Regions from separate parts of the Flavobacterium endoglycinae genome, predicted to be linked through region 2. Evidence: riboswitches for the same ligand, from Rfam matches in the RefSeq annotation. Region 2 holds a riboswitch; each other region holds the start of a gene.

Region 1 (4,412 bases), 2.2 Mb from region 2:
TCCGGTCGTAAAGTACTGGAACCAATCATTGTATAATACAAATCATTGAAAGTAGGCATTCTGAAAATGCGTTTTGCAAACGCTCTTAAATTAAAATCATATTGCTTAAATGGTGTATAACCCAGAAACAAAGCAGGCGTAAATTCGGTTTTATTAGGCGGTTTTGCATTGTAACGAACTTCTTCGATTACACGAGTACCCACAACGCTTCCAAGAACTTTAAATCCGTCATATCGATAGGAACTTGCCAATGAAAATAATGCAGTATAACGCTGTGGAAAAGAAAACTGAGTTTGAATTCCCCTTCTGGTGGCATTTAATTTATTGTATTGCAAATCAGTGGAAAGAGAAACATCCCAATTTTCTAAAATACTGTACATGTTTACTGCCGAAAAATACACTTCCTGCTGATAATAACTATCGTCAGATTGCGCTCCTTCGGTTACAGGTTCTCCTAAAACTTGTGTGGTATCTCTAGCGATATAATGAGTGTAATCGTATGCGTATTTACCTCTGATTTGAAATTTATATTTATCGGAAACATCTTTCGTTAAAAAAGCCTGAGTAAATAAATTCTTGTCAAACTGTCTGAATCCATCTTTAAATTTATTTTCTACAATAGCACCCGGCGCTCCTCTTTCAGAATCATAATAATACACTTTGGCATCCCAAGAGCCATTATTAATTTTTCCATAAAGTCCAGATTCAAAACGAAGCGCTTGTATATCGCTGTTCCAACGCGTTGCTGTAGTGTCATAAGCCGTGCTTCCGTCCTGATTTTTTCTTTTGTATCTAAATTTATACTGACCATTTGATTTAATAAATTCAGAGCTGACACTCATACTTACATCATCGCTCAGTTTTTGTTCCCAACGCAAAGAAGGATCATGGTAATCAATTGACATAGTTTTGTAACGAACGAGCAGATTTGATTTTTTGCTTCCGCTGAAAACAGGTCTTTTAGTGCGTAAATAAATTGTAGATGCCGCTGAAAAGTCTTTTGCCGACTGGAAAATTTCACTTTTTTGTCCGTTATACATCGTAAGTGATTCCATATCGTCTAACGAATATTTCCCAAGATCGGTTACTCCATTCTGTGCATTTCCAAGCTGAATACCATCATAAAAAACACCCACATGATGCGTACCCATATTACGTACATCAACAGTTTTGAGTCCGCCCACTCCGCCGTAATCTTTTATTTGTGTTCCAGCAAAATAACGAAGCGCATCTGCCACATTATGAGCCGACAGATTTTCGAGCAAAACACCCGAAAGGCTTTGTACAGGAATAACTTCCTGATAGGGTTTCGTTTTTAAAACTACTTCTTTTAAAACCCGAGAACTATCAGCCGACGTTTGAGAGTGAAGCAAAACAGGAATCAATAAAATAAAAGCGGTGAAAAAGGTTTTCTTAAAATTGTACATCATTGTTGAATTAAACCAACTTTCTGATGATGATGATATAAAAAACCATAGAAAAGAATCCCGCTGTATATCAGCCGGTAATTTCTTTGTTTTCCACTTCATACCACGAAAGTTTTAAACTATATGATTCTGGCAGGTCTCCTGACTTGTTCCATCTTTAAAACAGCCTTCTCATCCGCGTAAGCGAACAATGGCATAAGTGTCGTTTAAAGACGTAATAGAACTTACAGTAGCGGGTCTGTTCAGGAGTTACACCTGATTCCCTTTTAACTATTCTTCTAAATAAAAAATAGACCAAAATCTGGAGCAAATATAGGGTTATCTTTTAAAAAACGTTTTACTATTTCCACTTTCCTATCGTTTATTTATGTAGAATCAAAAGAAATTTTGAAAGAGTCCAAAATACCGTAAAAGCAGGCATTTCCGTAAGAAGTTACATAATTATCATGTCTAACAACCTAAAAACATGGGAATTATGTAATAATTTAAAAAAATACTGTAAGAATTATACGAGTTTAAATTTTATATTTGTTAAACATGATTTCCAAAGAAAGGTAAAATCTGTAAGATTAGTAATCTTTATGAGCCTTAGTCTAAAAACATTTAAATCGTTTTTTTAAAATATGCCCTAACATAAAAAATGAAAAATGAAAAGAATTATATGCCTAATCCTCTTGTTTTCCCTTTCCGTTTTTTCTCAGACTCCGCCGCCGCCTGGTTTACCTAATCCTCCAACGGGGCCTAATCCACCGGGACTTCCCATAAATGAACTGGAAGGAATATTATTTGCTGCCGGAATCCTATTCGGCATTTTTGTCCTTAAAAAGAAATATAAAATTAAGCTTCTAAAAAAACCATATTTCTAAGCCTTATCATCTCTACTATCTAAAGTATATTCTAAAATAAAAATGAAGTTTATGAAAAAAATTACATTCCTTTTTATTCTGATTTCCATACAAGCTTTTTCACAAATATATGTTGGCGCAAGCACTCCTGTATACGTTCAAAATCAGGTTTTGTACGTGGGTCAGAATATAAATCTCGCTGCTAATTCAAATCTGTATCTGCGAAATCTTTCTCAGCTTGTACAGGGAACCACTGCTACTTCAACCAATTCCGGAACGGGAACCATATCGGTTTATCAAGAAGGAACTTCAGATAATTTCGAATACAATTATTGGTGCTCTCCAGTTGGTATTAACACCTCATCTACCGGAAACAATAACTTTGGAATTACACTTCTAAACAGGCCTACAACTTCTACAGCGTCTACTCCTGCTACAATTCTGTCATTAGGAAATTATGATGGAACCTCAAATCCGTTAGCGATTGCCTCGTATTGGATTTATAAATTGACCAATGCTAATAATTATTCGCAATGGGTTCAGGTAGCGGGCAATACAACAATTGCGCCTGGAGAAGGTTTTACCATGAAAGGAACCAGCGGCTCAGATGCTACAAATCCTGAAGGAAGCGGTGCTAATAATCCCGGAGGAACTGGTGCTCAGAGATATGATTTTAGAGGAAAACCAAACGACGGAAATATTACCGTAACTGTGGGCGCTTCCAATGCTTCTACCCTTACTGGAAATCCTTATCCTTCTGCGCTTCATTTAAATGCCTTTTTATTAGATCCGCTAAATAGTGCCTGCACCGGAATCGCCTATTTTTGGGAACAGGATAAAACTGTAAATTCACATTTTTTAACAGCTTACAAAGGTGGTTACGGAAGTTATTCTCCGGGATCGTTAGGTTCAAATGGTATTTACGTTCCTGCCACTTTTAATACTTACAATCCTGACGGAAGTGTGAATACTACCGGACCATCTTCGGGACTTTCGATTCAACGAAAATATTCGCCTATCGGACAAGGTTTCGTAATAAACGGTGTTATAAACGGAACGGTTACTTTTAGAAATTCATATCGTATTTTTTACAAAGAAGGTTCAGGATTGTCGCAGTTTAACAAACCTGCAAAAGATAAAACTACGGCCAAAACCACTTCTAAAAATACCGAAAATGAAGCTGAAGAAGAAGTTCAGGAAATTCCTCATATTCGAATAAATACCATCATCAACAACCAATTTACAAGACAGCTTGCATTGGCTTTTTTACCAGAAGCCACTGATGGGGTTGACAGAGGACTTGATGCGCTCAATATGGATTCGGCACTTCCTAATGATGCTAACTTTTGGCTGGAAGGAGGAAATTATATCATACAGGGAGTAAATTTTGATACTTCTAAAAGAATTCCACTTATTGTAAAAGCAGAAACAAGTTCTACTTTTAAATTTTCTGCTCCTATAGTTGTCAACTTTGACAACACTCAAAATATTTACCTCTACGATGAATTGGATTCTTCGTATCATGACTTAAAAAATGGAAGTTATGAAGTTACAGTTGCTCCTGGTGTATACACTGACCGCTTCAAAATTACCTTTACCAATTCTACACTTGGTGTTGGTGAAGCAACGAAATCAAACTTCTATATTAGTCAAGATAACACCAATCAGGTTTTAAGAGCTTCAAATCCTGAATCTACAAACTTTAAATCGTTTAGATTATACGATATGCTTGGTAAAGTGGTATTGTTTAAAGACAATCTAGGAGCCGAACAAAACTATGCGTTTTCTACATCTGGTTTAAGCGACGGAATTTATATCGCCGCCTTTTTAACTTCAGATAACGAAAAGATATCACAAAAGATAATTATTACCAATTCAAAAAACTAACTATCAAATACAGCTACAACCTTAATCGACCTATTAACTAATATTAAAAGCTATGATAAACCAGTATATACCTAAAGACTTCAAAACATTCCTAGCATTCTTTTTCATTCTTTTTTCATTTGCATCTCATGCACAAATCGGAATTGGAACTGTAACTCCAAATGCAAGTTCTGTATTGGATATTACTTCTACTACACAAGGAATGCTTACACCACGTATGACCACGGTTCAAAGAACTGCAATTGCTACTCCT
Region 2 (4,412 bases):
TTTAGCGTTACTTCCTGTTTTCATTACAAGATATTGTCTGGCACGTTATTTTCAAAAATGGATTGGCGGTTACACTGGCGATTGTTTAGGCGCTACACAGCAAGTTTGTGAAGTCATATATTACTTAAGTTTTCTTTTTATATGGAAATGTATCTAGTGCGCCATACCGAAACGATCTGCGAAAAAGGAATTTGTTATGGTCAGTCTGATGTTGATATTGCAGAACCTTTTGAAAACATATTCGGCAGTATCATTTCTAAACTGCCATCTGAAGCCGTGATTTTTACAAGTCCGTTGAAACGCTGTGTAATTTTAGCCAAACATATTCAGGAAAATATCAAAACGATTTCTTTTCAGGAAGATGAACGTTTAAAAGAAATGAATTTTGGCGATTGGGAATTGAAAAAATGGGATGAAATTCCATCGGAACAACTCAATCCTTGGATGGAAGATTTTGTAAACATTAAAGTTTCAAATGGAGAATCTTTTGTAGAATTACACGGAAGAGTTGGCGATTTTTTATCTGATAAAATTGCAAAAACAAATGTTCCAGTCATAATTGTCGCACATGCCGGAATAATCCGAAGCATCATTTGCCATCAGACTTCACTGCCCTTAAAAAATGCTTTTACGAATAAAGTAGATTTTGGACAAGTTATAAAAATTGAAATTTAGCGCTAATAATTTATAATTTTATACGAAACGCAAAAGAAATTTGAATAATCAATATTTTTAATTTTATCTTTGCTGCAAATTTAAGGTTGTGTTTTATTAACACATTAAAAGGGAATCAAGTAAAATCTTGAGCTGTACCCGCAACTGTAAGCTTAGTTCTAAACGAATGTTTGTTGTAAACTACGATGCCACTGCTCGCTCAGGCGAATGGGAAGGTAAACAACAAAACGCAAGCCAGGAGACCTGCCTTTATAACAAAATATCGAGCTCTCGGGAAAAAGAGTGTAGAAATTATGATTTTAAGGTTACGTTTTGCTTTTTTATTCCTTGTGTTGTGCCAATTAACTTCGGCGCAGAACGATTCTATTACCAAACTGAAAGAAATTATTGTTTCTGATTCTAATCTGAAAAAATACTCCAATTCGCAGTCGGTTTTAAAATTGAATGATTCCATCATCAATAAAAATGAAGCTTTACTGACTGATTTACTAAACTTTAATTCTACGCTTTATTTCAAAGAATACGGACGCGGAATGCTTTCTACAGTTTCTTTTCGCGGAACGACTTCTTCGCAAACTGCAGTTATCTGGAACGGAATCAACATTAATTCACAAATGAATGGAAGCACGGATTTTAATACGATCTCAGGATCTGATTATAATTCTGTGAGTGTAAAAGCCGGAGGCGGAAGTGTTATTTATGGAAGTGGAGCGATTGGAGGAACTGTACACCTAAATAACGATTTGTTGTTTTCTAATCGTTTTGAGAATACCCTAAAACTAGACTACGGAAGTTTTAATACAATTGGAATAAATTATAAAACCAACATTTCTAATAAGCAATGGAGCGCACAGGTTGGTTTTTCCAAAAATAGTTCTACAAACGATTATAAATATCTAAACCGTTATACTTGGCGTGGCGAACAGCGCTGGAACCAAAACGGCCAATACGATATTATAACTATGAGTGCTAATGTGGGGTATAAAATTGACGATAAAAACACTCTAAAATTGTACAGTCAGACTTCAAATACAGATCGAAATACATCTTTAGTAACAGAAAGTGAAACTAAAAGCAAATATGTGAATGGTTTTAATCGAAGTTTATTAGAATACGATGGTGATTTCGGAAAATTTAAAACCAATTTCAAAACGGCTTACATATTCGAAAACTATAAATATTACGCCGATAATACGAAAGACTATTACAGCTCTGGCAATACTGAAAGTTTAATCACCAAACTGGATTTAGGATATACTCTTTTTAAAACTACTCAGATAAATGGTATTGTAGATTATAATAGAACCAAAGGCTACGGAACAAGTTTTGGAGATCATGTTCGCGAAATTAGTTCTGCATCTTTACTGGTAAAACAAGATATTGGGGCGAATTGGAAAAATGAATTTGGTATTAGAAAAGAATTTACAAATAACTATGAATCACCGCTGTTATTTTCATTAGGTTCCTCTTATCAATTTAGTCCGTTATATAATTTGAAACTAAATGTATCTCGAAATTTCAGAATTCCGACTTACAATGATTTATATTGGGAACCAGGAGGAAATTTGGATTTGAAACCTGAAAGTTCTTATCAGGCTGAAATTGGGAACGTTTTTACATTCAGAAACATTTCGCTTACACAAACCTTTTATTACATGAAAATAAAAGATCTACTGCAATGGATTCCAGGATCAAGTGGTATTTGGTCTCCTCAAAACACCGATAAAGTAAATAGTTATGGAGCCGAAACTTTGGTAAGCTGGAAAAAACAATATGGTAAAAATCATTTAAGTGCCAACGCATCTTATGCTTATACCGTTTCGAAAAATGAAGAAACCGAAAAACAGCTTTTTTTCGTTCCATTCCACAAAGCAACCGCTTCTGTTGCTTATTCTAGAAACAGAATCTCGGCATACTATCAATTTTTATACAATGGTTTTGTTTATACCAGAGCCGATAATGATCCAAACGAAATTGTAAAAGATTATATGATCTCAAATATCGGGATCGACTATGATTTTAAATTTTTGGATTCCTTTAAACTCGGATTTCAAGTTCTAAATCTTTTTAATGAGAATTATGAAAGTCTGGAAGACAGACCTATGCCCGGAACCAATTTCAACGTGTATTTAACTCTAAAATTTTAATATTTATGAAACTTAGTAAATTACTTTTAATAGCAATGTGCATTAGCTTTTTTGCTTCTTGTTCGAGCGATGACGATAATGATACATCAAAAGGAGAATACGACAACGGATTTTTTATTTTAAATGAAGGAAGCACAGGACAAGGAACTGTTTCATTTGCAAGCAACGATTTAAATGTTTTTGTAAAAGACATTTACTCAGCAGCAAACCCAACTGATTTACTTGGAAAATTTGCTCAAAACATCTTTTTCGACGGAGATAGAGCTTATATCATTGCAGGTGGTTCAAATGTTATTAATGTAGTAAACCGTTACACTTTTAAATTAATCGCTAAAATCGACAGCGGACTTGCTAATCCAAGATATGGTGTTGTTAAGGATGGAAAAGCCTATGTAACAAATGCAAACACGTACTTTGACTATGATAAACCAGAACAAAATCCAAATGGAAATACTGATGATTATGTGGCCGTGATCAATTTAGCATCCAATACGGTTGAGTCTAAAATTCAATTAAATGCTACGGCCAACCGTTTAGTTTTAGAAGATGGCAAATTATACATCACTGAACCATATAACAACAGCAAATTATTAATTGTAAATATTGCAACAAAGACATTAGAAGCTCCAATCGAAGTAGGTTACAATGCTGATTGCATCGAAGAAGAGAACGGAACTTTATATATTTTAAGAGGTCCTTATGGCGCTAGAAGTGAAATTGTAAAAGTAAAATTATCAGACAAATCTGTTTCTAATGTTACTTTCCCTGAAAGCTTAGACGGTGCTTCTTTCATGGATATTGAAGATGGCAAAATTTATTATACAGTTAATAAATCTGCTTATGTAATGAACTTAACAGCCGCAACACCTTCTACAACTCCAATTCTTACTTCACCAGTAAGTTACTTATATGGATTTGCAGTTAACAACAATCGTATATACATGGCTGATGGAAGCTTTACAGCAGATGGAAAAGCATACATCTACAGTTTAAATGGAGATTTACAGAAAACGTTAACTACCGGAATTGGTACTAACGGTTTCTATTTTAATGATTAATTTGTTTTAGAATTAGTTTATTAGTTTTTGGAAAAAAAAGGCTTTCATTTCTGAAAGCCTTTTTTTTTATTTTAATGATTTTAAAAGTCCTTCCGGAGCTTTTTCAAGATACATCTGATTGCGTATACCATTCATTGCTTTAACATTCGTAAAGGTTTGTAAAGCTTCTTTACGATCTTGTTGTATTCTTTTTGCAGCTGAACCTGTAATTTTTGAAATTGCAAGATTTAATAATGGTTCAGATGCATCACCCAAAACCCCCATATTAGTTATGTATTCTAATTGTTCGTAAGTAGGTTTTAAACCATCTGTATATTCACCAAAATCATTTGCGTTCACAATTTTCAAAACCAATGGCTGCATCGCATATTTATGGTTCAAGTTTCGGTTTGCTTTTCCAAAAGTTGGAGAATCATATAAAGTAACAGAACCTACATTTTTCCCTACTGTTGTTTCTCCTATTTGAATAACAGAAATATAAGGCACAAGTCCGTTGATTACCAATTCGCTCGCAGAAGCCGTACCGTCAGTT
Region 3 (4,412 bases), 2.1 Mb from region 2:
TCCATTCAGGTCAAAACCAAATCCTCCAATAGCAGAACCAAATTGTGTTCCTTGATACAGCAACGTAAAAAAACGGTGATCTGCTTTTGCAATGGCTTTTAGCATATCTTCTCCTGTTGCATCGCCATCCCATTTAAATCCCCATACTAAAGCATCAGAATTTTTATCATCATTCCATTGTACGACAAAAGCGGCTTTGTTGCTTCCTGTTCCCACCCAGTATTTTATATCATCAAAAGTGATGGTACCGGCTGCTTTTTTGGATTGCTTTTGTGTTGTTATTTTTTGTTTTATGTCGCTTCTTGGCACGCCCTGAACGGTAATCTGAGCATTCGAAAAGAGTGCAAAAAATAACAACAGTATTAAAAAGTAGTTTTTCTTCATAATTTGTATTTAGGTTAAAAATTTTATTTAGTCAAAGTATAAATCATAAGCGCCGGCTACTTCTGTCGAAACTTCTCCAAGCCAGCCCGCTTCCTGATTAATTCCTGTATAAACTTTAATGAAATCAATTCCTGGAAGTTTTACGTAGTTTCCGTTTTTATCAACAGCCCATGAAATGTCAATGCTAGAAGCGTCATCATTATTGGGCGCATTGTCGGCATAACCAAATTCAAATGATTTACCGACCCAATAATTTCCGGTGCCGCTTTGGTCATAAAAGTTATTCTCCATTCGGGTTCCTTTGAGCGTGTAAGATGCGTCTGAAATCCAAAGCGGATAATAACTTTGAATATGAAAATTGTTTTTGGTCTTATAGCCTGAATTTCCCAAATTGTCCTGCCATTTAATGTATTCAACATCAGTCTGCCAGAATTCATTTCCTGCTACTCCGGTTTTAGATTCGTCCGGTTTAAAATAGGTTATGCTGTAGTTTTTAAGTGTAGTGTTTTTAAAATATTCACTTCCTGCTATTTCGTACCATTCGTCTTCATCAGGTTTTCCGTTTTTATTTTTGTCGTAAGCGACTAGAATAATTCCGGGTTCACATGATCCTGAACGAGCTTCATTGGCTTCATTTCCCCAAAATGCATTTCCTAAAACTTTAAAATCATTTCCTTTCAAATTGGGAATTGTATGATCGAAACCAAACACAACATAACCGCCAAAACCACCTAAAGAAATCATTGTGGTATTAGAACCTACCAAAGATTTTTTGGCCAAAGCAATCACTTGAGCTTCTGTGTTTCCAGCTGCATACTGCGGAATTTCATTGGTAAACTGCCCCACTGCTGGACGAAAATCAAATACGTTCGAAATGTATTTACTATATGTTCCTGCTTCTTTAATGACATTAATTTTAGATTCATAAATCTTCAATACGCCATTTTTTTCTACTTCTAAAAACAAAGGATAACTTTTTAAATACGGACTGATAAAATCCAGTTGCGCTGTATTTGAAATTACAGAATCATTAATACGCCATTTTATTTTGGCATCAGCAGATAAATCAAGAGCAATGTTGAGTACTTTAAATCGATCAATTGTATATGATTGTTTTAATACTACTATCGATTCGGTTTCTTCATCTTTATCGGTTTGGCAGGCTGTTATTCCAAATAGAAAAAGAAATAAAAATGTGGCTTTTAGAATTTTAGTTGAATTCATTGTTTTTTTAAGGAAGATGTGAAATGTGAAAAGCAGATTTGAGATTTTATTTGATAGAACATAACTGATTCAACAGATTTAGGAAAAAATCTGCAACTGAATAATTGGAAAATTATCACGAGAAATATTCACATGATGTATGTTCAGCATTATTGCTTGAAAAGAAAATAAACGAGTTTGCTGGATACGACGCATTACCTATTAATTTTAAAAATTAATTTCGGGAACGTAACCAAACAACAATACGAAAAAAGACCCGCTACAAAATAGCCGGTGCAGTTATTGTCTTCAACTTTATTCCTCGAAAGTTTTAAACTTATGTGATTATGGCAGGTCTCCTGACTTGTTCCATCTTTAAAACAGCCTTCTCATCCGCGGCAGCGAACAATGGCATAAGTAACGTTTAAAGACTTAATAGAACTTACAGTAGCGGGTCTGTTCAGGATTTACACCTGATTCCCTTTTAACTGTTTTTCTTAAAAATTGAAAAAAAACAGACCAAAATCTGTCGCAAAGGTAGAACTATCTTTATAAAAACAATAACTATTTTGTACAATTACGGTTTTCTCACTTTAAGAAAACAACATTGAATATTGTGCATTTTTTCTTTTAAGAATGGTTTAATATCTATTTCATAACAAAAAAATTTTGTGATACAATTCTTATTTCCTTAAATTTGAATGATACCATCTGTAGAAAAACCTTATAAATTCATAAGCGTTTTTTAGATTTCAAATGAAAATACATGCCAAAAATTATTTTATCTAACCCAAAATCTTGTAAGCAATGAAAAAAAATCTTGCCTTAACCTTTTGGGCACTTTACATGCTCTTTTTTGCTATTCCGTTTCCCATGTTTTTGTATTACAACATTAAAAGCGAATCTGATATTGATGCTTTAAAAGACGGAAATCCTTATCTGGCTTTAGCTTATCTTGCTCTCTCTATAGTACTGTGGGTTATTCTTTTAGTTGGTTATTTTAGAAAATGGATTCTACAGCTTTTTATTACCAGAAAAAATATGGCAAAAATAAAAGCGCATGGAGTACTTCGAGAATCTAAAATTTTAAATGCTCAGAAAATTTCAAAAGCAACTTCAGTTTACAACACATACGAACTTGAATTGTGTTTCAAAAATTTATCTGATTCTGAAATCACACACAAAACGACTATAACCGATCTAAAACCGCTGGCAAAACGTTTTGAAAGTGGCAATAAACTGAATATCTTATTAGATCGGGATATGAACCAGCCGCCTTATATGATGATTGCTTCATCTGAAGCTTCTATAAATTTTAGAAGTTTTGCTTTAAGAATATTAGGTTTTGTTATTCTTTCTATTGCAGTTATAGCGTATTACATTTTTTCATACCGAACAGAAAGTTACGGTATGGGCTGGCGATTTCTAGCTTTCTGGCATCCGCTCATTCTCTGTCCAGCCATATTATTGTTTTATCGTATACTTGTAGGCTTTATATTTAGAAAAATAACGGGGTTAAGCGATGATTCACTAGTAATTAAATTTAAAGGAATTAAAACTTCAGCCAAATTAATCAAGGTAAGCCAGACCGGAACGTACATTAACGAACAACCTATGATGCGATTTGAGTTGGAATATACAGATACTCACAATCAGCTGCATCGCAGCAGTTTGAAAAAAGTAGTGGGACTGCTTGATCTAGATATTACGAAACAGGAATACATTTCTATCTTTTATTTACCGGAAAATCCAAGCCAAATTGCCTTTACCTCAGATTTAAATACTCTTTAATAATGAAAAAACTGATTATTGCAACGATTATTTGTTCGATACTTGTAAGCTGTCAGCAGATAAAACAAAGTATAAATGAAACTTTTAAACCTAATGATACTGTTGTCGAAAAAGAACATGAATTAGTACAAGAACAAAAATTCGAAACTTCAAATTCTGAAACTACAGCAAACGAAAAAATAGTTCTTTTAGAGCATCCAGAAATTTTGCAAAAAGCGGAGGAAGAATTAAAAAAATTACCACAGTATGCCGGAAAAGAAATATTTGTTTACTCTACGGTATATTTTTATAATTACAGGAGCATAAATGTATTATTACAGCATCCAAAAAATCCAAAATACGTTGATACGTACGAATACAAAGACGGTAAATGGTCGGAACCAAGACCGGTTCAGTTATCAGTGCATGACGATATTAAAGGCCGATTGGTTCCGCTTTCTAAAATAAACTTTGTAAATGCTTCAAAAGTTGCCGAAATCTATAATCAAAAAGCAAGCGAAATCGAAGGTGCAGAGCCTTTAACAAGCGTGTACATTTCGATTTGGAAAAATCAGATAAAATGGTATCCAACAAGCATACACGGAAGCCGCGAAAGGTATTCGATACAATTTAATGATGATGGGTCTCTAAAAGAATTTAAACAGGATTAACTATTTTTTATCATACGGAATATATTGATCCCACTGCCATGGTGTGAAAGTATCTTTTATTCCCGTTTCTAATAGATATTTTATAATACTGTCTGTGTTATAACTATTAGACATAATGAGCATTCCGATTCCTTTTTCAGGGAAAATAATTCCGTAGTTTTGAAAACCCGAACCCTGCCCTTCTTTAAAAGCGCCAATTCCGTATGGCGACTGCAGTATTCCCCATCCTAAACCATACGAAAGCTGAATGTTATCGTTCCAATTTCCGTCTTCAACCGCACCCGGACCAAATTGTGTTCTGGAATGAATTCTAATCTGCGGACTAAACATTTCTTTATATGATTTTTCTTTTAGAAGTTTTTTACTCAGCAAAGCCGAAAGAAA

What was found. Region 2 has a riboswitch for cobalamin ahead of J0383_RS15515 (TonB-dependent receptor plug domain-containing protein). Riboswitches for the same ligand answer to the same signal wherever they lie in the genome.
Region 1: another riboswitch for cobalamin. It lies ahead of J0383_RS00760 (TonB-dependent receptor); the one in region 2 lies ahead of J0383_RS15515 (TonB-dependent receptor plug domain-containing protein).
Region 3: another riboswitch for cobalamin. It lies ahead of J0383_RS00475 (cell surface protein); the one in region 2 lies ahead of J0383_RS15515 (TonB-dependent receptor plug domain-containing protein).

Annotation. Positions count from the first base shown of each region.
Region 1 covers NZ_CP071448.1:182,421-186,832, forward strand. Annotated here, with positions in the region: gene J0383_RS00760 (TonB-dependent receptor) at 1-1,529, opposite strand, end outside; cobalamin riboswitch at 1,542-1,741, opposite strand; gene J0383_RS00765 (T9SS type A sorting domain-containing protein) at 2,345-4,159, shown strand; gene J0383_RS00770 (hypothetical protein) at 4,212-4,412, shown strand, end outside.
Region 2 covers NZ_CP071448.1:3,500,503-3,504,914, reverse strand. Annotated here, with positions in the region: gene J0383_RS15525 (adenosylcobinamide-GDP ribazoletransferase) at 1-157, shown strand, start outside; gene cobC (alpha-ribazole phosphatase) at 142-675, shown strand; cobalamin riboswitch at 742-940, shown strand; gene J0383_RS15515 (TonB-dependent receptor plug domain-containing protein) at 969-2,822, shown strand; gene J0383_RS15510 (YncE family protein) at 2,828-3,880, shown strand; gene J0383_RS15505 (S41 family peptidase) at 3,947-4,412, opposite strand, start outside.
Region 3 covers NZ_CP071448.1:108,672-113,083, forward strand. Annotated here, with positions in the region: gene J0383_RS00470 (T9SS type A sorting domain-containing protein) at 1-384, opposite strand, end outside; gene J0383_RS00475 (cell surface protein) at 412-1,608, opposite strand; cobalamin riboswitch at 1,920-2,126, opposite strand; gene J0383_RS00480 (hypothetical protein) at 2,395-3,378, shown strand; gene J0383_RS00485 (hypothetical protein) at 3,381-4,028, shown strand; gene J0383_RS00490 (serine hydrolase domain-containing protein) at 4,029-4,412, opposite strand, start outside.